3 regions of the Streptomyces sp. NPDC031340 genome follow, and region 2 is predicted to be linked to each of the others. Evidence: riboswitches for the same ligand, from Rfam matches in the RefSeq annotation. Region 2 holds a riboswitch; each other region holds the start of a gene.
The links. A riboswitch is a leader RNA that binds a small molecule or an ion and turns the genes downstream of it on or off. The one in region 2 is predicted to bind cobalamin.
Positions count from the first base shown of each region.

Region 1 (7,749 bases), on a different contig from region 2:
ACACCCCGCAGTTTTTACCAAATCAAAAGGTTCTGCGGCTGATCCGGTCCGTACTCCCCTGCGTCCGACCCCCGCCGTCCCTTGGCGGGACCCCCGACCGGGCAGGAGGCACGGTGCGCTTTTCGCGGAACGCGATGGGAACTCTCTTCGTGGGCGGTGCGCTCAGCATGACCCTCGTCGCGCTCGCCTATCCGTCGATGCTCGGGGTCAGCAAGGTCAGCAGCGCGCCGGACCGGGTCATCGCGCAGACCCAGTGGGGCCCGCTGACGGAGGGCGACCGGGACTTCGTCGTCAAGGTGCGTGCGGCCGGGCTGTGGGAGTACCCGGTCGGCCAGATGGGCCTGAAGAAGGGGCAGAGCAAGGCGGTCATCACGGCCAGCAAGCACCTGATCGACGGGCACGCGGCGCTGGACGCCAGCTGCCGGAAGATCGGCCCCATGCTCGGTATCGCGATACCCAACCTGCCGAGTCCGCAGCAGCAGGGGTTCATCAACACCCTCAACGCCGACAGCGGCGCGCAGTTCGACAAGGACTTCGCCAACATCCTGCGCATCACGCACGGTTCGATCTTCAACACGATCGCGAAGATCCGCTCGACGACCAAGAACACCCTGGTGCGGACGCTCGCCGACCAGGCCAACGACACGGTCCTGGACCACATCACGGTGATGGAGCAGACCGGTCTGGTCGACTTCGACCAGGCCCTCTTCCAGCAGACCACCCCGCCGAAGCTGCCTTCGACGGACCTGACCCCGCCGCCCCCGGCCGCGGGCCAGCCCGAGGTGGTGCTCACCCCGCCGGTGGACAGCACGACCCAGCCGCCGGCCCTGCCCGGCGAGTCGTCGGCCCAGCCCGCCACCCCGAACCCGACGGTGGGATGACGACCGGGCGCGCCGGTGAGGACCGGTGAGTGAGTACCGGGCGCGCCCGGTGCCGTGATGACCGCGCGCGCCCGGTGCCGTGAGTGCCGGGCGCGTTCGGTGCGGTCAGGCGAGCCAGACGGTGGTGTCCGGGTCCAGCCGGCCGTCCTCGACCGGCGCGCTGCTCAGCAGCACTTCCCCGGGCGGCAGCCGGACGGCGCTCCCCGAGAGGTTGGTGACGCACCGCCAGCCCTCGCGGCGGGTGAAGTGCAGGACTCCGTCGGGGGCGTCCTGCACCCAGGTCAGCGACTCGCCCTCGAGCAGCTTGCGGCGCAGCCGCAGCGCCCTGCGGTACAGCTCCAGGGTGGAGCCCTCGGCGCCGTCCTGCGCCTCGACCGAGTACGCCGCGAATCCCGGCGGCTGCGGCAGCCAGGCCCGGCCCGCCCCGAAGCCGTACGACGGCCCCGTCGTCGTCCACGGCAGGGGCACCCGGCAGCCGTCGCGGCCCTTGCGGACGTGACCCGTCTGCTCCCAGATCGGGTCCTGCAACACCTCGGCGGGCAGGTCGGCGACCTCCGGCAGGCCGAGCTCCTCGCCCTGGTAGAGGTACGCCGATCCGGGCAGCGCCAGCATCAGCAGGGTCGCCGCCCGGGCCCGGCGCAGCCCGGCCGCCTCGTCCACCGCCGGGGCGTGCCCGCCGGACAGCAGCCAGGCGTTCTCGTCGGCGCCCGGCGGCAGCGTCAGCCGTGAGGCGTGGCGTACGACGTCGTGGTTGGACAGCACCCAGGTCGCGGAGGCGCCCACGGTACGGGCCGTCCGCAGCGAGGAGGCGATCACCCGGCGCAGTTCCTCGGCGTCCCAGCCGGCCTGCAGATACTCGAAGTTGAACGCCTGGCCCAGTTCGTCGGGGCGGGCGTACAGCGCGCGCCGGGCGTCCGGTACCCAGGCCTCGGCGACGGCCGCACGGGGCGGGCGGTAGGCGTCCAGGATCGTGCGCCAGTCGCGGTAGATGTCGTGCACCTCGTCGCGGTCCCAGTAGGGGTGGCTGCCCGGCGCGGTCAGCAGCAGGGCCTCCTCGGCGACCCGGGGCAGGTCGCCGAGGTCGCGCAGCGGTTCGCTCAGGTCCTTGGCCAGGGCGTGCGCGACGTCGACGCGGAAGCCGTCGACGCCGCGGTCGGACCAGAACCGCAGGGTGGTGCGGAAGTCCTCGCGCACCTCCGGGTGGGACCAGTCGAGGTCCGGCTGCTCGGGCGCGAACAGATGCAGGTACCACTGCCCGTCCGGCACCCGCCGCCATGCGCTGCCGCCGAAGACGGACTGCCAGTCGGAGGGCGGTAGTTCGCCGTGTTCGCCGCGGCCGTCCCGGAAGACGTAGCGGCCGCGGGCGGGCGAGCCGGGTCCGGCGGCGAGGGCCTCCTGGAACCAGCGGTGCCGGTGGAAGGTGTGGTTGGGGACCAGGTCGACGAGCACCTTCAGGCCGAGCCGGTGCGCCTCGGCGACCATGGCGCCGAAGTCGTCCAGCGTGCCCAGGCGCGGGTCGACGTCCCGGTGGTCGACGACGTCGTAACCGCCGTCGGCGAGTTCGGAGGGGTAGAAGGGGCTGAGCCACAGGGCGTCGACGCCGAGGGCGGCGAGGTGGGTCAGGCGCTGGGTGATCCCCCTGAGGTCGCCGAGCCCGTCGCCGTCGGCGTCGGCGAAGCTGCGCGGGTAGACCTGGTAGACGACGGCCTGCCGCCACCAGTCGGGGTCCTTGGACGAGAGGTCGGGCGCGGGGTGGTTCACGTGCTCCCCTTCGGACGGGCCGGGCCGGAGAAAAGGCGGACGACAGACACAACTCTGTCCGGGACAGCCCGCCGGGTGAACCCGGAACGCCCCGGTAACCTCCTGCTTCGGAGGCGTTCGCCGGCCCCGTCCGCCACCCGCCCGCCCCACCGCCCGCCCCACCGTGCGCCCCGTCCGCCGTGCACCGCGCGTCCGTGCTCCGGGATGCGTCCGTGCCCCGGGCACGCATCCGTCCTCCGGGATGCGGCCGATGCGCCCCGCGCGTCAGTGCGTCGCGGTGTGGCCGTGCGCCCCCCGCGCGCCCGGTCAGCAGCCGTCCCAGCCGCGGTCCGAGCCGATGTCCGAGCCGGCATGCAAGTCGGCGTCCGGGCCGGCGTCCGCCCCGCAGTGGGCGAGCAGTGCCTGTACGTCCGTGTCGACGACCCGGTAGCGCACCACCCGGCCCTCCTTCTCGCCGGCCACCACCCCCGCGGCCCGCAGCAGCCGCAGCGCCTGGGACACGGCGGGGTCGTTCATGCCGGTCGCGATCGCCAGGTCGGACACGGCCAGGGGGCCGGTGCGGTGCAGGGCGAGGAGCAGCGCGAGCCGTTTCGGGTCCGCGAGCAGGGAGAAACGGTCGGCCCAGGCGCGGACGCGGCCCGCGTCGCCGATGGCGGCGATCGCGTCGCACACCCGGTGGCCGTCGATGGCGCGGCGGTCCGCGCGGTCGGCCGGGACGAGATGCATGGGGTCATCCTCGCAGGCGTCCCTCTGTGATCTTCGATACCTGCGCATGTGTGCAGCTATGCAGGGGAGGGTCCGCGCCCCTACGGTGGGCGGGCCGTGGTGTTCGGGAAGCCGGTGCGAAACCGGAGCGGCCCTCGCCACTGTGATCGGGGAGTTGTCGGCCCACGTCCCCTTCGGGACAGCCACTGGCCGCCGCGAGGCGGCCGGGAAGGCGGACCGGCGACGCACGACCCGTAAGCCAGGAGACCGGCCACGGCAGCTCACGAAGTGATCCACGAGGTGCTGGAGCGTGACCGTATGACCGACCCTGCCCACAACTCTGCCTCCTTCCGCTGGCGGCGCGAGGACACGGTGAAGACGGCCGGCCTGCTGGCCGTCATCACCGCCCTGCACATCCTGGCGTTCGGCGTCCTGTTCCTGCTCGTCGTCCCCGGCCACTACGAGGTCGGCACCCGCACGTTCGGCATCGGACTCGGCGTCACCGCCTACACCCTCGGGGCGCGGCACGCCTTCGACGCCGACCACATCGCGGCGATCGACAACACCACCCGCAAACTGATGGCCGACGGCAAACGGCCGGTGTCGGTGGGGTTCTGGTTCGCGCTCGGGCACTCCAGCGTGGTGATCGTGCTGGCGGCGATGACCGCGGGCGGCACGCACCTCGCCGACCGGGTGACCAACCGCGACTCGTCCGTCCACCAGGTCCTCGGCTTCATGGGGACGACCGTCGCCGGCACGTTCCTGTATCTCATCGCCGCGCTCAACCTGGTCGCCCTGGTGGGCATCCTGCGGGTCTTCCGGGCGATGCGGGCGGGCACGTACGACGAGCGGGAACTCGAACGGCACCTGGAGTCAAGGGGGTTGGTGAACCGCTTCCTCGGCCGCCTCACCCGGTCGGTCTCCCGCCCCGGCCAGATGTACGCGGTCGGCTTCCTGTTCGGGCTCGGCTTCGAGACGGCCACCGAGGTGGTGCTGCTGGCGATGGCCGGCTCGGGCGCGGCGGCCGGGCTGCCGTGGTACGCGGTGCTGTGCCTGCCGCTGCTGTTCACCGCGGGGATGTGCCTGTTCGACACGCTCGACGGCACGTTCATGAACTTCGCCTACCAGTGGGCCTTCTCCAACCCGGTGCGCAAGGTCTACTACAACGTCACCATCACCGGCCTGTCCATCGCCGTCGCCTTCGTCATCGGCACGATGCAGCTGGCCGGTCTCGACCTCGGCGACGTCGGCTACGTCATCGTCGGCCTGTTCGTGGTCGTCTGGGCGGTCGCCGTGACGTACTGGCGCCTGGCCAGGGTGGAACAACGCTGGGCGGCCCGGCCGGCGAAGGCCGACTGACTCCGTTCCGGCTAACGCCCTTCCACCGTCGACAGGTACAGGTGGACGAAGCGGGGGACGTCGACGTCCAGGGCCACGTCCACCGACGGCCGGCGGCGGCCGCCCTCGTGGATCTCGGACTCGCCGGGGCGGGCGCGCCGGTCGACGACGGTCTGGCCGCGGGTGGGGCCGGGAGCGAGGCAGACCTCGACGGGCAGCGGCCTGGTGGTGATGCCGGCCGGGTCGGCGACCGAGCAGACGGCGCCCGCGTCGCCGAGGCCGCCGTCGGGGTCGTCGCCGTCGGGGTCCGGCGCGGAGGGGCGGTGGGCGAGCAGTTCGCCGGCCAGGCGGGCGCCCGGTTCCGCGCTCGCCCGCAGGCGCCGTACGTCGGCGGCCGGCACGATGACCCGCTGGAACACGTCGAGGCCGTACATGGTGATCGGCACGCCCGCCGTGAGCAGGATCGCGGCCGCCTCCGGGTCGTGCCAGACGTTGAACTCGGCGACCGGCGTGGCGTTGCCGGTGGCCACCGCGCCGCCCATGAAGACGATCCGCTCGATGTTGCGGGTCACCTCGGGGTGGGTGCGCAGCAGCAGGGCGATGTTGGTCAGGGGCGCGGTGGGGATCAGGGTCACCGGGCGGGGCGAGGCGAGGATCTCCCGGCGCAGCAGGGTCACCGCGTCCAGGCCGGACGGGGTGCGGGCCGGCGCGGGCAGGCCGAGGTCGCCCATGCCGTCGTCGCCGTGCACGTGCCGCGCCGACCGCACGGGCTCGATCAGCGGGCGTTCGGCGCCCCGGCCGACGGGGATGTCGGGGGCGCCCGCCTGCTCCAGCACGGTCAGCGTGTTGCGGACGACGCCGTCCACGTCCGTGTTCCCGGCGACGCAGGTGACCGCCCGCAGGTCGAGCCCGGGATGGCGGACGGCGAACAGCAGGGCCAGGGCGTCGTCGACACCGGTGTCGCAGTCGATGATCACCGGAATGGGCTGACCGGTCACGGCAGGCTCCTCTCTCCTCGGACAGCGACCTTACGCAGCCGCCGACGGACCACGGGCGGCAGGCCACGCCCGACGGCTCGGCCACGGCCGGGTCGGCCATGGCCGTAACCCGGACGGACCGGCGCACTGGTGGGCGCCGGGGGGCGGTGGTCCCGTGGGAGACGTACCGATCTTGGAAGCTGCTGGCTCAGGAGGCCCCGATGACCCGTACCCCGGCCCGCGTCCTCGTCGTCTCCGCGCTCTGCGCGGGCGTCCTGCCGGCCGCGGCGGCCTGCACGGCCGGCCCGGACGCGGCGCGGCAGGCCGCGCCCGCCGCCTCCCGCGCCGCCGCGTCCCCTCCGGCCGCCGCCCTCTCCACCCGCCCCCTCACCCGGGACCAGGCGCAGGCCGCCCTGCTCACCCCGGCCGACCTGGGCCCGTCCTGGACCCCCACCCAGGGGGCCGCGACCTGGCGGGACGGCCTGCTGAAGGCCACCGCCAAGGCGCCGGACTGCCGACGGCTCCTCGACGCCCTCTACACCGACGACCTGTTCGGCGCCGGTTCCGCCGTCCTCGCCGAGACCGGTCTCGACGACGCCGTGGACGGCTCCCAACTGCGCCAGCAGGTCCGCGCCCTCACACCCTCGGCCGTCGACCGGAAGCTGGCCTGGCTGCGGACGCTGCCGCGCGCGTGCGCCGGGTTCACGGCGGCCACCGCCCAGGGCTACGTGCAGGACGTCAAGGTCGCCGAGGCCGTCCTGCCGGAGGCCGGGGACGCCCGCCAGGGCCTGCGGGTCACGCTGAGCGGACAGACCGACTACGGCGAGCGGAGCGTGCTCACGCTGGACGTCGCCGTCGTCCGGGCCGGCGCGGACACCGTCGTCCTCACCGACGGCGGCCTGGGCGCCGTCTCCCCGGACACGACCCGCACGGCCGTCGAGACGGCGGTGCGGCGCCTGACGGACGTGCGCAAGCAGGGTCGGGCGGAGATCTGAGCCGAACCACGGGCAGCCCCGCACCCGCCGAAGCCGCCCCCGAAACCGAACCGTTCCCGTGTCAGTCGTGGTCGAAGCGCAGGTGGTGTTCCACCACGTCGCGGGCCACGTCGACGACGGTGCGGTCGCGGGCGAAGGCGTGGCCGCGCAGCCGGGCCAGGGCCTCCTCCGCGGAGACGCCGAGCTGTGCCATGACCATGCCGGTGGCCTGGTAGACCTCGTCCTGCTCGCGGGCCAGTCCGGCCGGCCAGCGCACCTCGTCGCGGCTGTCGTCGTCCTCCCACGGCATGATCAGCAGGGCCACCGTCACGACCCTGGCCATGAGCCGCGCGGTGTGCAGGTCGCGTTCGCTGAGCCGGCCGGGGGTGTCGCGGTAGAGGTCGAGCGTGCCCACGCACACCGTCTCGTTGCCCAGCGGCATCGAGTACATCGCCCGGATCCCGGCGGCGGTGGCCTTCTGCGCGAAGACCGGCCAGCGCCGGGCGTCGGTGCCGGTCGCCAGGTCGCAGGCGAGCACCGCCTCGCCGGCCTCCAGGGCGGAGTGCCCCGGCCCCTCGCCCAGCGTGGCCTCCACGTCCTCCAGGTAGGCGGCCTGCGGGTCGCTGGCGCCCAGCCGCACCGGCAGGCCGTCGGTGTGCAGCGTCACGCCGGCGCCCGTCACCGGCAGCAGGCTGACCGCGACGTTGCACAGGCGGGCCGGTATCTCCCCGGGGCCGGTGTCGCGCAGCCACTCGGCGATCGCCTCCACGCCGGGTGCCCTGTCCCGTCCGGCGCCGCCGGGGATGTCTGGAGGCTCGGACCTGGGCCCCACTGCCACCGCCTCCTTCACTCGCAGGAGGGCCTTTGCCGTCCGGGGGTTCCGGTACGGGGCGCTGCCGCCCGTGGCCCGGACGCCGCCCGACTACCCGTGACCCCAGGCCCGAAACGCCTGTTCCGGTCGCGTCCGCCCGGTTTCCGGCGCCGATACGGCGGCTGCCTCGTCCGCCGCGAGCGTCGCGGCGGCCGGCACCGGTCCCGACGGGTCACATCGGAGGCTGTGCGGGCGCGGGTCCGAGGGTGGTCGTGCCGGGCGCCTTGCGGTGTCCGAGCCCC
Region 1 covers NZ_JBVIIE010000001.1:242,433-250,181, reverse strand. Annotated here, with positions in the region: gene ACZ5GT_RS01100 (DUF4142 domain-containing protein) at 135-881, shown strand; gene ACZ5GT_RS01095 (glycoside hydrolase family 13 protein) at 987-2,642, opposite strand; gene ACZ5GT_RS01090 (ArsR/SmtB family transcription factor) at 2,949-3,368, opposite strand; cobalamin riboswitch at 3,449-3,637, shown strand; gene nicT (Nickel transporter NicT) at 3,666-4,706, shown strand; gene ACZ5GT_RS01080 (nucleoside hydrolase) at 4,718-5,683, opposite strand; gene ACZ5GT_RS01075 (hypothetical protein) at 5,884-6,657, shown strand; gene ACZ5GT_RS01070 (GAF and ANTAR domain-containing protein) at 6,719-7,468, opposite strand; gene ACZ5GT_RS01065 (helix-turn-helix domain-containing protein) at 7,680-7,749, opposite strand, start outside.
Region 1: it holds a riboswitch for cobalamin, as region 2 does, so the genes downstream of both, nicT (Nickel transporter NicT) here and ACZ5GT_RS29415 (prenyltransferase/squalene oxidase repeat-containing protein) in region 2, are expected to answer to the same signal.

Region 2 (7,749 bases):
CCGGAGTTCTTGTAGCCGCCGAACGGGCCGAGCATGTCCAGGCTGAAGGTGTTGACGGAGTAGGTGCCGGTACGGACCCGCCGCGCGACCTCGATGCCGTGGGCCACGTCCGCCGTCCAGACGCTGCCGGACAGCCCGTAGTCCGAGTCGTTCGCGATCTTCAGGGCCTCGGCCTCGTCGCCGTACGGCAGCAGGCAGATGACCGGACCGAAGATCTCCTCGCGGGCGATCCGCATGGAGTTGTCGACGTCGCCGAACAGCGTCGGCTCGACGTACCAGCCGCGGTCCAGGCCCGCCGGGCGGCCGCCGCCGGTGAGGATCTTGGCGCCCTCCTCCTGGCCGATGCGGATGTAGTCGAGGTTGCGCTGCTGCTGGCGCCGGGCCACCAGCGGGCCGACCTGGGTCGCCGGGTCCAGCGGGTCGCCGACCACCAGCGCGCTCGCGGCGGCGGCGAAGGCGTCGGCGAACTCGTCGTAGCGGGAGCGGGGCACCAGGATGCGGGTCTGGGCCACGCACGCCTGGCCGTTGTTCATCCAGGCCGCCGGGACGATGCCCGCGACGGACGTCTCCAGGTCCGCGTCCGGCAGGACGACCGCCGCCGACTTGCCGCCCAGCTCCAGGGTCACCCGGGTCAGGTTGCGGGAGGCCACCTCCATCACCCGCTTGCCCGCCGCGACCGAGCCGGTGAAGGACACCTTGTCGACGCCCGGGTGGCCGACCAGGTACTCGCTGACCTCGCGGTCGGCGGGCAGGACGGACAGGACGCCCTCGGGCAGCCCGGCCTCGCGGGCGATCCCGGCGAGGATGTAGGCGTCCAGCGGCGACTCCGGCGACGGTTTGAGGATCACCGTGCAGCCGGTGAGCAGGGCCGGCGCGAGCTTGGCGGCGGCCACGAACTGCGGAACGTTCCACGGCACCACGGCCGCCACCACCCCGACCGGCTCGCGGCGCACCAGGATCCTGCCGAGCACGCCGTCGCGTGTCTCCTCGTACCGGAAGTCCCGGGCGACCTTGATCGCCGCGTCCCACACCATCATCGCGCCGAGCGCCTGCGCGAGGACGCTCCAGGAGTACGGCGAGCCGTTCTCGGACGAGATCACGCGGGCGATCTCCTCGTGCCGTGCCGCGATCCCGTCCTTGATGCGGGTGACCACCGCGATCCGCTCGTCGAGGGTCGTCCGCGGCCAGGGGCCATCGTCGAACGCCGTCCGCGCCACCGCGACCGCCCGGTCCACGTCCGCCGCCGAGGCGTGCGGCACCCGCCCGAGGACCTGCTCCGTGTGCGGCGAGATCACCTCGATGACGTCCTCGCCCAGGGGATCGGTCAACTCCCCGCCGATGAACAGCTGTCCGTGTTCCACGAGCTCGGTCATGACCGACTGCCTCCTACGGGGTCGGGCCGGTACCGTTTCTGACGCATAATCAGGAACCGCTCCAGGAACTGATACCAGTTCTAGTTATAGTGGGCAATGGCTTCGCAGCGGGGTCAGTCGACGAGCGACCAGGACGGGGCGGCCCATGGCGCAGGTGCACGACCACGGCGGTGGCGTACGGTCCGTCGAGGTCCCCATCCCGGACAATCCCCTCGGACACACGCTCGTGCACGTCGTCGACACCGACCGCGGCCCGGTGCTGATCGACACCGGCTGGGACGACCCCGGCTCCTGGGACGCCCTCGCCGAGGGCCTGACCGCGTGCGGCACGGCCGTCGGCGAGATCCACGGGGTGGTCATCACCCACCACCACCCCGACCACCACGGCCTGTCGGGCAGGGTGCGGGAGGCGTCCGGCGCGTGGATCGCCATGCACGCCGCGGACACCGCCGTCGTGCGGCGCACCCGGGACACTCGTCCGGGCCGCTGGTTCGCCTACATGGCGGCCAAGCTCACCGCCGCCGGCGCCCCCGAGGAGCACGTCGCGCCGCTGCGCGCCGCAGTCCCCCGCACCGCCCTCCCGGGCTTCTCCCCCGCCCTGCCGGACCGCGAGATCGTCCCCGGCGAGCTACTCGACCTGCCCGGCCGCCGGCTGCGCGCGATCTGGACGCCGGGGCACACCCCCGGCCACGTCTGCCTGCACCTGGAGGAGGAGCACCCGGCCCGACTGCCGGGCCGCGGCCGCCTGTTCTCCGGCGACCACCTGCTCCCGGAGATCACCCCGCACATCGGCCTGTACGAGGATCCCGAGGACACCACAGTCACCGATCCCCTCGGCGACTACCTCGACTCCCTCGAACGCGTCGGCCGGCTCGCCCCCGCCGAGGTGCTCCCGGCCCACCAGCACGCCTTCACCGACGCCCCCGCCCGCGTACGGGAGTTGCTGGCGCACCACGAGACACGGCTCGCCGGTCTGCGCGCCCTGCTCGCCGAACCGCTCACGCCCTGGCAGCTCGCCGAGCGCATGGAGTGGAACCGGCCCTGGGACGAGATTCCCCACGCATCGAGGAACATCGCGGTCTCGGAGGCCGAGGCCCACCTGCGGCGGCTGGTGAAGCTGGGCCGGGCGGAGGCGGTGGCGGGGAGCGACCCGGTGGCGTACGTGGCCGTGGGGCACGTATGAACACGTACTCGTGGCCCCATGGAGAGACTGGGCCGGGGTGACGGGGGCCACTCACAGCCGCCGCTCAGGGCGTTCCTACGGGCCGGTACAGTAGCCGGGTCGTCATCACACCCGTACGGGGGGAAGCCGGTGCAATTCCGGCGCTGACCCGCAACCGTGAACCGCCCGCCGAGGGCGGCCAGCCGGACTGCCCCGTACGGTCGTGACCGGCTCAGGTGCGTCGGCGGTCCGCCGGCGTACGGCACCGTCGAGGCATACGGAGCCGAGCCGCCCGGGGTGTCCCGTGCTGCCCGCTCCCATAGGGGAAGGCACCCGCCGAGCATGAACGTCGTCCGCCGCACCGCCGCGGCCCTGGCAGCCACCGCCGTGATCGGCACGGCCGCGCCCGCCGTCGCAGCGACCTCGTCGCCGTCCCCGTCGGCGGCGATACCCGACGGCCTGTACGGCTCCTCGGACCCGAAGTACGACGGCGTCTGGCGCCAGTCGCTGGCGCTGCTCGCGCAGGACACCGTGGGCGTGCGCCCGGCGGCGAAGGCGGTGGACTGGCTGGTCGGCCAGCAGTGCGCGAACGGCGCCTACGCACCGTTCCGCGCGGATGCCACCAAGGCCTGCGACGCCAAGGTCGTGGTCGACACGAACAGCACGGCCGCCGCCGTCCAGGCCCTCGCCGCCCTCGGCGGCCACGACGCCGCCACCGGCAAGGCGGTCGCCTGGCTGAAGTCCGCGCAGAACAAGGACGGCGGCTGGGGCTACGCACCGGGCGGGGCGAGCGACGCCAACTCGACGTCCGTCGTCATCGGCGCCCTCGCCGCCGTGGGTGAGCAGCCCGCGCGGGTGACCAAGGGCGGCAAGTCCCCCTACGACGCCCTGCTGAAGCTCGCCCTCCCGTGCGACGCGAAGGACGCGGGCGCCTTCGCCTACCAGCCGGACAAGAAGGGCACGCTCGCCGCCAACGCGGACGCGACGGCCGCGGCCGTGGTCGGCGCCCTCGGCAAGGGCCTGACCGGGGCCGCCGCGAAGCCGACGGGCACCGCCCCGGCCTGCGCGGACGCGAGCGATCCCGGGCAGGCCGCGCGCAACGGCGCCGCGTACCTCATCAAGACGCTGGCCAAGGGCCACCACCTGACCTCGGCCATGCCCGGCGCCAAGCCCCAGCCCGACTACGGCAACACCGCCGACGCCGTCCTCGCCCTCGCCACCGCGGGCCAGGGCGACAAGGCGGCCGGCGCCGTGCGCTGGCTGGAGGCGAACTCGGCGCAGTGGGCGCGGGCGAGCGGACCGGCCGCCTACGCGGAGCTGATCCTGGCCGCGAACGCGGCATCCGGCGACGTCCGCGACTTCGGCGGCCAGGACCTGGTCGGGCTCCTGAACGCCACCGGCCCCACGCCGGCGTCCGTCCCGGCCTCCGCCAAGGCCCAGCCGGCCAAGGCCGACTCCGCCGAGGCCGGCAAGAAGGACGACTCCGGCTTCGGCGTCTGGTGGATCGTCGGCGTGTTCCTCGTCGCCGGCATCGGCATCGGCTTCCTGCTCAGCGGCCGCGGCAAGAGGCAGCAGCCGTGACACGCCGTCTCGCCGTCCTGCTGACCACCGTGCTGCTCGCCCTGGCCGCCACCGGCCAGGCCCGGGCCACCGGCTACCGCTACTGGTCCTTCTGGGAGTCGGAGTCCGGCCGGTGGACCTACGCCACCCAGGGCCCCGCCACCACCCGCCCCTCCGACGGCGACGTCCAGGGCTTCCGCTTCTCGGTGAGCGAGGACTCGGGCGACGCGGCGAAGCCGCGCGGGACCACCTCCTTCTCGACGATCTGCGCGCGGACTCCGGCACGGGAGGGCGAGAAGCGGGTGGCTCTCGTCCTCGACTTCGGCACGGCCGCCGACGCCCCGTCCGGCGAGACGCCGCCGGCCGGCCGTACCGCCTGCGCGCGGGTGCCGGCCGACGCCACCACGGCGGACGCCCTGGCCTCGGTGGCGAAGCCGCTGCGCTACGACACCAACGCCCTGCTGTGCGCGATCGCCGGGTATCCGCACAAGGGGTGCGGGGAACAGATCGCCGGCGCGAAGAAGCCGGCGGCGGGCACGGCGGCGGACAAGACGGGCGAGAACGACGGCACGGACGGCGGCGGCCCGTCGGTGGGGCTGTTCGCCGGTGCCGGAGCGGTCGTGCTGCTGGGCGCGGCGGCGGTGTGGCAGACCCGGCGACGCGGGCATGGCGGGTAAGCCCTCGCTGCACCCGGGCGCCTGGTGGCTGTGGTCGCTCGGTCTGGGCACCGCGGCCACCCGCACCACCAACCCCCTGCTGCTCGGCCTCCTCGTCGCGACGTCCGCCTACGTCGTCGCCGTCTGCCGCACCGAGGCACCCTGGGCACGCTCCTACTCCGCGTTCGTCAAGCTGGCGCTCGCCGTCCTCGGCGTCCGCCTCTTCTTCGCCGTCGCCCTCGGCTCCCCGGTCCCCGGCACGCACGTGATCGTCGCCCTCCCCGAAGTCCCCCTGCCGCACTGGGCGCAGGGCGTCCGGCTGGGCGGCGAGGTCACCGCCGAGTCACTCGTCTTCGCCTGCTACGACGGCCTGAAACTGGCCGCGCTGCTGATCTGCGTGGGCGCCGCGAACGCCCTCGCCAACCCGTCCCGCCTGCTGAAGTCCCTCCCGGGCGCCCTGTACGAGACGGGCGTCGCGGTGGTCGTCGCCCTGACCTTCGCGCCGAACCTCATCGCCGACGTCCAGCGCCTGCGCGCCGCCCGCCGGCTGCGCGGCCGTCCCGACAGCGGCGTCCGCGGCCTGCTGCACGTCGGACTGCCCGTGCTGGAGGGCGCGTTGGAGCGGTCCGTCGCGCTCGCCGCCGCGATGGACGCCCGCGGCTACGGCCGCACCGCCGAGGTCCCGCCCGCCGTGCGCCGCACCACCGCCGCCCTCACCCTCGGCGGCCTGCTCGGCGTCTGCGCCGGAACATACGGGCTGCTGACCGCCGCGGGCGGCGCCTACGGGCTGCCGCTGCTGCTCGCCGGGACCGCCGCGGCCCTGGCCGGGCTGCGGCTGGGCGGCCGCCGCAGCCCGCGCACCCGGTACCGTCCGGACCGGTGGGACGTCCGCGCCTGGCTGGTCGCGGGCTCCGGGGCCGCGGTGGCCGCGCTGCTCACCCTCGCCGCCGCCGGCGACCCGGAGGCGCTGCACCCCGGCGTCGTCCCGCTGGTCGCCCCCGCCCTGCCGCTGTGGCCCGCGGCGGCCGTACTGCTCGGCCTGCTGCCGTCGTTCGTCGCCCCCAGGGAGCCGTCGTCCCCGCGGGGTCGCCGTGATCAAGGAGCCGTCGTGACCGAGGAGTCGCCGTGATCGAGGAGTCGCCGTGATCGAGGAGTCGCCGTGATCCGCTTCGAGGATGTCTCCGTGACGTACGACGGCGCGTCCGAACCGACCGTCCGCGGCGTGGACTTCGAGGTCCCGGAGGGCGAACTGGTGCTGCTGGTGGGCCCGTCGGGGGTCGGCAAGTCCACGGTCCTCGGCACGGTCAGCGGCCTGGTGCCGCACTTCACGGGCGGCACGCTGCGCGGCCGCGTCACGGTCGCGGGCCGCGACACCCGCACGCACAAGCCGCGCGAACTCGCGGACGTGGTGGGCACGGTGGGGCAGGATCCGCTCTCGCACTTCGTCACCGACACCGTCGAGGACGAACTCGCCTACGGCATGGAGTCGTTGGGCCTGCCGCCGGCGGTGATGCGGCGCCGCGTGGAGGAGACCCTCGACCTGCTCGGGCTGGCCGGCCTCCGCGACCGCCCGATCGCCACCCTCTCCGGCGGCCAGCAGCAGCGCGTCGCCATCGGCTCGGTCCTCACCCCGCACCCCAGGGTGCTGGTCCTCGACGAACCGACCTCGGCCCTCGACCCGGCGGCCGCGGAAGAGGTCCTCGCGGTCCTGCAACGCCTCGTCCACGACCTCGGCACGACGGTCCTGATGGCGGAACACCGCCTGGAACGCGTCATCCAGTACGCCGACCAGGTCGCCCTGCTCCCCGCCCCCGGAGCGCCCCCGGTGCTCGGCGACCCGGCCGGAGTGATGGCCGTGTCGCCGGTGTGTCCGCCGGTCGTGGAGCTGGGACGCCTGGCCGGCTGGTCCCCGCTGCCGCTGACGGTGCGGGACGCGCGGCGCCGGGCCGGTGACCTCCGGGAGCGGCTGTCCCGACGGGCGCGGCCCGGGGTCACCCCGCAGGCGCCGGCGAGCGTGCCGCCCCCTCGCCCGGCCCCCGCCGGCCGGTGGCGGCCGGCCTTCCGCAGGCACCGCGCCCCCGCTGTCACGGCGCTCACCGCGCCCACCGTCGCCGAAGTCCGCTCCCTCTCGGTCCGCCGGGCCCGGGTGGACGCCCTTCGCCGGATCGACCTCACCGTCGCCCCCGGCGAGACCATCGCCCTGATGGGCCGCAACGGCGCGGGCAAGTCCACCCTCCTCGGCGCCCTCGTCGGCCTCGTCGCCCCGACCACCGGCTCGGTGCTGACCGGCGGCGTGCCCCCGCACCGCACGCCCCCCGCCGACCTCGTGCGCCGGGTCGGCCTGGTCCCCCAGGAACCCCGTGACCTGCTGTACGCCGACACGGTCGGGGCCGAGTGCGCCGCCGCCGACCGGGACGCCCACGCCGACCCCGGCACCTGCCGCGCCCTGGTCTCCGAGCTGCTCCCCGGCATATCCGACGACACCCACCCGCGCGACCTGTCGGAGGGCCAGCGCCTCACGCTCGCGCTCGCCGTCGTGCTGACCGCGCGCCCGCCCCTGCTGCTGCTCGACGAGCCGACCCGGGGCCTGGACTACGCGGCCAAGGCCCGCCTCGTCACCCTGCTCCGCGCCCTGGCCGCCGAGGGCCACGCGATCGTCCTCGCCACGCACGACGTCGAACTCGCAGCCGAGCTCGCCCACCGGGTGGTCCTGCTCGCCGAGGGCGAGGTGATCGCGGACGGTCCGACCGCGGAGGTCGTCGTCTCCTCCCCCTCCTTCGCCCCGCAGGTCACCAAGATCCTCGCCCCGCAGGAGTGGCTGACGGTCGCCCAGGTGCGGGAGGCGCTGGAGACAGTGGAGGCGCTGGGATGACCGCACAGGCCAGAGCGGTCCGCCTGGGCCCCCGTTCCGTCGCCGCCCTCGTCCTGGTCGGCGCCGTGGGGGTGGCCGGCTTCGGCTGGCCGTTCCTCGCCCCGCCCGACTCGCAGCTCGGCGCCC
Region 2 covers NZ_JBVIIE010000045.1:30,004-37,752, reverse strand. Annotated here, with positions in the region: gene ACZ5GT_RS29425 (aldehyde dehydrogenase) at 1-1,373, opposite strand, end outside; gene ACZ5GT_RS29420 (MBL fold metallo-hydrolase) at 1,519-2,556, shown strand; cobalamin riboswitch at 2,628-2,757, shown strand; gene ACZ5GT_RS29415 (prenyltransferase/squalene oxidase repeat-containing protein) at 2,878-4,116, shown strand; gene ACZ5GT_RS29410 (SCO2322 family protein) at 4,113-4,772, shown strand; gene ACZ5GT_RS29405 (energy-coupling factor transporter transmembrane component T) at 4,762-5,880, shown strand; gene ACZ5GT_RS29400 (ABC transporter ATP-binding protein) at 5,911-7,623, shown strand; gene ACZ5GT_RS29395 (ECF transporter S component) at 7,620-7,749, shown strand, end outside.

Region 3 (7,749 bases), on a different contig from region 2:
GTTCTTGATCGCGTCCCGGTAGCGCTCGTAGAAGTCCGGGTAGCGCATGGGGCGCAGCGTCAGCTCGAAGCCGGGGTCGAGCAGGTGGTGGGAGCGCATTACTGGCAGGCCTCGCAGGACTCGGGGTTCTCAAGGGAGCAGGCGACGGCTTCGGGGTCGGCCGCCTGCTGTGCGGGGACGGGGGCGGTGGCCGCCTGGGCCCGGGCGGCGCGGGCGATGCGGGTGGCCGGGCGCGAGCGCAGGTAGTACGTCGTCTTCAGGCCCTGCTTCCAGGCGTACGCGTACATCGAGGAGAGCTTGCCGATCGTCGGCGTCTCCAGGAACAGGTTCAGGGACTGCGACTGGTCCAGGAACGGGGTCCGGGCGGCGGCCATGTCGATCAGGCCGCGCTGCGGGATCTCCCACGCCGTGCGGTACAGCCGCCGGACGTCCTCGGGGATCCACGCGAAGTCCTGGACCGAGCCGTTCGCCTCGCGCAGCGCCTCGCGGGTGCGGGAGTCCCATACGCCCAGCTCCTTGAGGTCCCTGACCAGGTACGAGTTGACCTGGAGGAACTCACCGGACAGCGTCTCGCGCTTGAACAGGTTGGACACCTGCGGCTCGATGCACTCGTACACGCCGGCGATCGAGGCGATGGTGGCGGTCGGGGCCACGGCCAGCAGCAGGGAGTTGCGCAGGCCGACCGCGGCGATCCGTTCGCGCAGCGCCGCCCAGCGCTCCGGCCAGGCGAACTCCACGCCGTAGTGGTCGGGGTGCAGCACGCCCCGGGCGGTACGGGTCTGCTCCCAGGCCGGCAGCGCGCCGTTCCGTTCGGCGAGGTCGGCGGAGGCTTCGTAGGCGGCGAGCATGACGCGCTCGGCGATCCGCGTCGAGAGCTCCCGGGCCTCCGCCGAGTCGAAGGGCAGGCGCAGCTTGAAGAAGACGTCCTGCAGGCCCATCACGCCCAGGCCGACCGGGCGCCACCGGGCGTTGGAGCGGGCCGCCTGCTCGGTCGGGTAGTAGTTGACGTCGACGACGCGGTCGAGGAAGGTGACGGCCGTGCGGACGGTGGCGTCCAGCCGCTCCCAGTCGATTTCCCCGCCGGTCTCCCCGCCGTCGACGAAGGCGCCGAGGTTGACCGAACCGAGGTTGCAGACGGCCGTCTCCCCGTCGTCGGTGACCTCCAGGATCTCCGTGCACAGGTTGGAGGAGTGCACGACGCGGCCCGGCTCGGCCGTCTGGTTGGCGGTGCGGTTGGCGGCGTCCTTGAAGGTCATCCAGCCGTTGCCGGTCTGCGCGAGGGTGCGCATCATGCGGCCGTACAGCTCGCGCGCCGGAAGGGTCCTGCGCGCGAGCCCCTCGGCCTCTGCTTTGCGGTAGGCGGCGTCGAAGTCCTCGCCCCACAGGTCGACCAGTTCGGGCACGTCCGACGGGGAGAACAGCGACCACTGCTCGTCGGCGTTCACCCGGCGCATGAACTCGTCCGGCACCCAGTGCGCGAGGTTGAGGTTGTGCGTGCGGCGGGCGTCCTCGCCGGTGTTGTCCCGCAGCTCCAGGAACTCCTCGATGTCGGCGTGCCAGGTCTCCAGGTAGACGGCGGCCGCGCCCTTGCGCCGGCCGCCCTGGTTCACGGCGGCGACCGAGGCGTCGAGGGTCTTCAGGAACGGGACGATGCCGCCCGAGTGCCCGTTGGTGCCGCGGATCAGCGAACCCCGGGAGCGGATGCGGGAGTAGGCGATGCCGATGCCGCCGGCGTGCTTGGAGAGCCGGGCGACCTGGTGGTAGCGGTCGTAGATGGAGTCCAGCTCGTCCAGCGGGGAGTCGAGGAGGTAGCAGGACGACATCTGGGGGTGCCGGGTGCCGGAGTTGAACAGCGTGGGGGAGGAGGGGAGGTAGTCGAGGCGGCTCATGAGCGCGTAGAGCGCGGCGACCTCGTCGGCGGAGCGGACCGTGTCGTCCTCGGCCAGACCGCTCGCCACCCGCAGCATGAAGTGCTGCGGCGTCTCGATCACGCGGCGGGTGATCGGATGCCGCAGCAGGTAGCGGCTGTGCAGGGTGCGCAGGCCGAAGTAGCCGAAGCGGTCGTCCGCCCCCGCGTCCACCAGCGCGTCGAGGCGTGAAGCGTGGACGCGTACGAACGCGGCGGTCCGGTCGGCGATCAGGCCCTCGCGGTGCCCCACGGCGACCGACTCGGTGAACGACGTGACCCCCTGCGAGGCGGCCTCGGCGGCGATGCTGATCGTCAGCAGCCGGGCGGCCAGCCGCGAGTAGGCCGGGTCCTCGGAGATGAGGCCGGCGGCCGCCTCGGTGGCCAGCTCGCGCAGCTCCGTCCCGTCCGCCCGCGCGGACCGGCCGCGCAGCGCGGCGGCGGCGACCCGGCCGGGGTCGGCGTCGGGCAGGTCGGCGGTCAACTCGGTCAGGGTCCGCAGCAGTTCGGCACCGGGGCCGTCGCCGTCCGGCTGGATCGCCGATACCGGATCCTGGGTCGCCGATGCCGGATCGGCTGGCGCGATGGTCACGTGGGGGCTCTCCCTCGCTCGGCACGGGGCCTTGCGGAGGGCAGGGGGCAGCCACGAGCGCACACGACGCCGCGTCCACCGGCCCATTCCACGAGGCCCGGACGTCAGGCACCCGGACCGGACGGCCGGGCGCGCTGTCGGCAGGTCCTCGGACTGACTCCTGTGCACAGGCGTGCACAAGTACACCGTTGCGGGACAGTTCCGGATTCGCACCGGATTCCCCTGCGGCGACAGCGAGCATGAGCATACATCTTGTGCCGTACTGCAGTGTCACCCCCAGATGTTGTGTCGCGGTGGCTTCACAGGGTCAACTCGTAGGCGAGCAGAGTGATGTCGGTCAGGTGCGGGATGGGGTTCCAGTCCCGCTCGGGCGTGCGGGCGAAGCCCACGCGTTCGTAGATGCGGTGGGCGGTGTGCATGGTCCGCTGGGTCGACAGGACGACGCGGACGCAGCCCTCCACCTCCCGGGCGCGGTCCAGACAGGCGCGGACCAGCGCCTCGCCGACGCCCCGGCCGCGGGCGTCGTGCGCGACCGCGAGCATGCGTATCTCGGCCTCGCCGGGCCCGGCGATGTCGGCCATCGGGCCGCCGGACGGCACGAAGGTCACGCCGCCCAGCAGGCGGTCCCCGCGCACGGCGACCAGCACCTCGGCCGCGGCGGCGCGCTTGCCGACGTCCTTCAGCTCCGCGAGGTAGGCGTCGTCCTCCCCGAAGTCGAGGAGACCGTCCCGCAGATATGCCTGGGCGGTGATCTCGCCGAGTTCCTCGTACTCACCGGGATCCACCCGCCGCATCACGATGTCCATGCGGCGAGTGTGCCCGACGGGTACGACAACGGGCCGCCGGTGTCCACACCGACGGCCCGTCGCTCCGTGGTTCCCTAGTGCGCCGGCTCCGCGGTCGCCGGCGGCAGTTCCACCTCGACTCCCGGGTCGCCGGCGTCCGCCGTGTAGTCCTCCGGCTTCGTCTGGTCGACGCCCTCGGGTGCCTTCAGGGCCCGCATCACGAAGGTCAGCACAATGGTCACCGCGACATTGAGCACGAACGCGGTGAGGCCGATGTAGCCGATCTCGCCGATGCCCGGGATCTCCTTCGCCGAGCCGCCGAAGTGCTTCTGCGTCGGCGAGGCCACCCCGTACGCGGCGACCGTGCCGTAGACCATGCCCACCGCCCAGCCGGTGAGCAGTGCCCAGCGGTGGAACCACCGCGTGAACAGGCCGCCGACCAGGGCCGGGAAGGTCTGCAGGATCCAGATGCCGCCCAGCAGCTGGAAGTTGATGGCGACGGTCTTGTCCATCGTCAGGACGAAGACCAGCGCGCCCACCTTCACCAGCAGGGACACGATCTTGGAGACCCGGGTCTCCTCCTTCGGTGTCGCGTCGGGCCTGATGAAGTCCCTGTAGATGTTCCGGGTGAACAGGTTCGCCGCCGCGATGGACATGATGGCCGCCGGGACGAGGGCGCCGATACCGATCGCGGCGAACGCCACCCCCGCGAACCAGTCGGGGAACATGTTCTCGAACAGCTGCGGGATCGCCAGCTGGCCGTTGGTGACCTTCACGCCGGCCGCGATCGCCATGAAGCCCAGCAGGGCCAGCAGGCCGAGCATCAGCGAGTACAGCGGCAGGATCGTGGTGTTGCGGCGGATCACCTCGCGGCTGCCGGAGGACAGCGTCGCGGTGATCGAGTGCGGGTACATGAACAGCGCGAGCGCGGAGCCGAGCGCCAGCGTGGCGTACGTCCACTGGCCCGCCGGGGCCGGCACCAGACCGCCCGCCCCCGCGGCCGCGTACTTCTCGCCCGCCTTCGCGAAGATGTCGTCGAACCCGCCCAGCTTGATCGGGATGTAGATGATCGCCACCGCGATGACGATGTAGATCAGCGTGTCCTTCACGAACGCGATCAGCGCGGGCGCCCGCAGGCCCGACGAGTAGGTGTAGGCCGCCAGCACGCCGAACGCGATCAGCAGCGGCAGGTCCTTCACGAACCAGTTCGTGTTCTCGCCGCCGCCGACGCCCATCACGTCCAGCACCGCCTGGATGCCGACGAGCTGGAGCGCGATGTACGGCATCGTCGCCAGGATGCCGGTCACCGCTACCGCCAGCGACAGGCCCTTGGAGCCGAAGCGGCCGCGCACGAAGTCCGACGTCGTCACGTAGCCGTGCCGGTGCGACACCGACCACAGCCGAGGCAGGAACGTGAAGATCAGCGGGTAGACGAGGATGGTGTACGGCACCGCGAAGAAGCCGGCCGCCCCCGCCGCGTAGACCGCCGCCGGCACGGCGACGAAGGTGTACGCCGTGTACAGGTCGCCGCCGAGCAGGAACCAGGTGATCCAGGTGCCGAACGACCGTCCGCCCAGCCCCCATTCGTCGAGGCTGTGCTCGTTCTCGGCCCGGCGCCAGCGCGCGGCCAGGAAGCCCATCGCCGTGACGGCGAGGAAGAAGAAGACGAAGACACCGAGCGCGGTGCCGTTGACGCCGTCCTTCACTTCGACGCACCGCCCCTCTGCGCGGCGCGGGCACGCCGGTCGCGCTGCCACAGCTTGTACGCGGTCATCGTCAGCGCGGTGGACAGCAGCACCCAGAGCATCTGGTACCAGTAGAAGAACGGGATCCCGGCGAGCGTGGGATCCGTCTCGGCGTAGGAACCGACCCACAGCATCGCCACGAAGGGCGCCGTCAGGCAGACGGCGATGACGATGCGGGCCGGTGTCACCACCGGGGGTCTGGCTTCGGGCGCATTCGACATACCGCGACTCCGTCCCGTCACTGATCACATGTGCAATGCGCAGGCAATCTAGGTCACGGTGTCATGTGAGCGGAAGACCGCGTCGCGAGGTCGGTGTGGCGATTGTGTGCAGTTGCCGCCGCCGGGCCGGCGGCGGCGGAAGTCCCGCGCGGGTTCTGCATCCTGACGGACCGTCGGTATCGCTCGAACGCGCGCCTGAGCGGCGCTCCGGTGTTCGGATCCGGCTGCGCCTGGCGTGCGGGGACGGGCCCCAGGGCCCGCGACGCCGGGGTGATCCAAACGACAGGCCCTAGTCCTGCGGGCGCTTCAGCCTGGCCACGAACTTGTAGCGGTCCCCCCGGTACACCGACCGGACCCACTCCACCGGCTGCCCTTCCCGGTCCAGCGAGTGCCGGGAGAGCATCAGCATCGGCAGGCCCACGTCCGTGCCGAGCAGGCCGGCCTCGCGCGGAGTGGCCAGAGAGGTCTCGATGGTCTCCTCGGCCTCGGCGAGGCGGACGTCGTAGACCTCGGCGAGCGCGGTGTAGAGGGACGTGTACTTGGCCAGCGAGCGGCGCAGGGCCGGGAAGCGCTTGGCGCTGAGGTGCGTGGTCTCGATGGCCATCGGCTCGCCGTTGGCCATGCGCAGCCGCTCGATCCGCAGCACCCGGCCGCCGGCGGTGATGTCCAGGAGCCCGGCGAGGCGGTCGTCGGCGGTGATGTAGCCGATGTCCAGCAGTTGCGACGTGGGCTCCAGGCCCTGCGCCCGCATGTCCTCGGTGTAGGAGGTGAGCTGCAGCGCCTGCGACACCTTCGGCTTGGCGACGAAGGTGCCCTTGCCCTGGATGCGCTCCAGGCGGCCCTCGACGACGAGTTCCTGGAGGGCCTGGCGGACGGTCGTGCGCGAGGTGTCGAACTCCGCCGCCAGGGTGCGCTCGGGCGGGACCGGCGTGCCCGGCGCCTGGGTCTCCGTCATGTCGAGCAGGTGCTTCTTCAGACGGTAGTACTTCGGCACGCGCGCGGTGCGGACGGTCGCCCCACCCTCGTTCTCCGCACTGCTGACGTCGGTGCTCATGGTCTGCCTTCCCGGCTTCGGACGCGGCTCACATCGTGGCACCGCAGCGTACCGGGATCTCCTCCGTACGCTGCGTGATCCCCTCTGTATACCGTCGCCCTCTCTTTTGGTCTAGTCCACCACTGTAAGTGGTCTACCGGGTCGTCGCGCCAGGCGCCCGCGTTTTCGCGGGTTTCTTACTTAAAGGTTCCTGCATATGTAGGTCGCATAACGGCTGGTCGGAGGGGTTCTGGCGGCCTTGACAGGCTTCTTGGTCTGGTCCAAGCTCCCGGTACTGGTCTACACCATTGGTCCAGGTCCCGGCCCAACGCTCGCGCGGGGAGGCAGGGGGGTTGTGTGGCATCCCTGAGGAGGGTGTGGCGTGAAGCGCAAGCTGGCAGCAGCGATCGGTATCGCGGGACTGGTGGTCTCCGTCGCGGCGTGCGGGGGCGGTGACGGCAAGGGCTCGGACAATCAGGGCGCGGACGCCAAGGAGCTGACCGTCTGGCTCACCGTCGACGCCCAGAACAACTGGCCGGAGTTGGTGAAGGCCGCCGACGCGGCGGTGAAGAAGAAGCACCCGGGCATCAAGATCGACCACGAGTACTACGGCTGGCCGGACAAGAACACCAAGCTGGACGCGGTCCTGGCCACGGACAAGGTCCCGGACGTGGTCGAGATGGGCAACACCGAGATGCTCGGCTACATGGTCAAGGGCGCCTTCGCCCCCCTCGACGCCGCGAAGTTCGACAACTCCGCCGCCTGGCTGGACGGCCTGAAGGCCTCGGTCACCTACGACGGCAAGACCTACGGCGTCCCGTACTACGCGGGCGGCCGCGTCGGCAACTGGCGCAAGGACCTCTTCGCCTCGGTGGGCGTGAAGTCCGCGCCGAAGACGTACAAGGAGCTCACCGCCGCCCTCGACAAGGTCCAGAAGAAGGAGGGCGACAAGTTCTCCGCCTGGTACCAGCCCACCCGCGACTGGTACGCGGCCATGTCCTTCGTCTACGACGCCGGCGGCTCCATCGCGAAGGAGGAGGGCGGCCGGTGGAAGGCGAACCTCTCCTCGCCCGAGTCCGTCAAGGGCCTCACCGAGTTCAAGAACGTCGTCGACAGGTACATGCACGGCGACAAGACCAAGGACGAGTCCGACCGCTACATCGTCTACGGCCAGGGCAAGTCCGGCATGATCTTCGGCGCGGCCTGGGAGGGCGCGACCGCCGCCGACCCGAAGAACGACAAGACCGGCAAGCTCAAGGACAACCTCGAGAACTTCGTGATGCCGGGTCCGTCCGGCAAGAACATGCCGGTCTTCCTGGGCGGCAGCGACCTCGCCGTCCCGGTGAAGTCGGACGCGCAGGCCGTCGCCGCCGAGTGGATCAACGCGTTCGCCGGCTCCTCCGGCCAGAAGGGCCTGATGGCCAAGGGCAACCTGCCCAACAACAAGACCGACCTCGCGACCCTGAA
Region 3 covers NZ_JBVIIE010000008.1:29,416-37,164, reverse strand. Annotated here, with positions in the region: gene ACZ5GT_RS07720 (ribonucleotide-diphosphate reductase subunit beta) at 1-99, opposite strand, end outside; gene ACZ5GT_RS07715 (ribonucleoside-diphosphate reductase subunit alpha) at 99-2,498, opposite strand; cobalamin riboswitch at 2,621-2,745, opposite strand; gene ACZ5GT_RS07710 (GNAT family N-acetyltransferase) at 2,798-3,304, opposite strand; gene mctP (monocarboxylate uptake permease MctP) at 3,379-4,989, opposite strand; gene ACZ5GT_RS07700 (DUF3311 domain-containing protein) at 4,986-5,249, opposite strand; gene ACZ5GT_RS07695 (GntR family transcriptional regulator) at 5,539-6,303, opposite strand; gene ACZ5GT_RS07690 (extracellular solute-binding protein) at 6,665-7,749, shown strand, end outside.
Region 3: it holds a riboswitch for cobalamin, as region 2 does, so the genes downstream of both, ACZ5GT_RS07715 (ribonucleoside-diphosphate reductase subunit alpha) here and ACZ5GT_RS29415 (prenyltransferase/squalene oxidase repeat-containing protein) in region 2, are expected to answer to the same signal.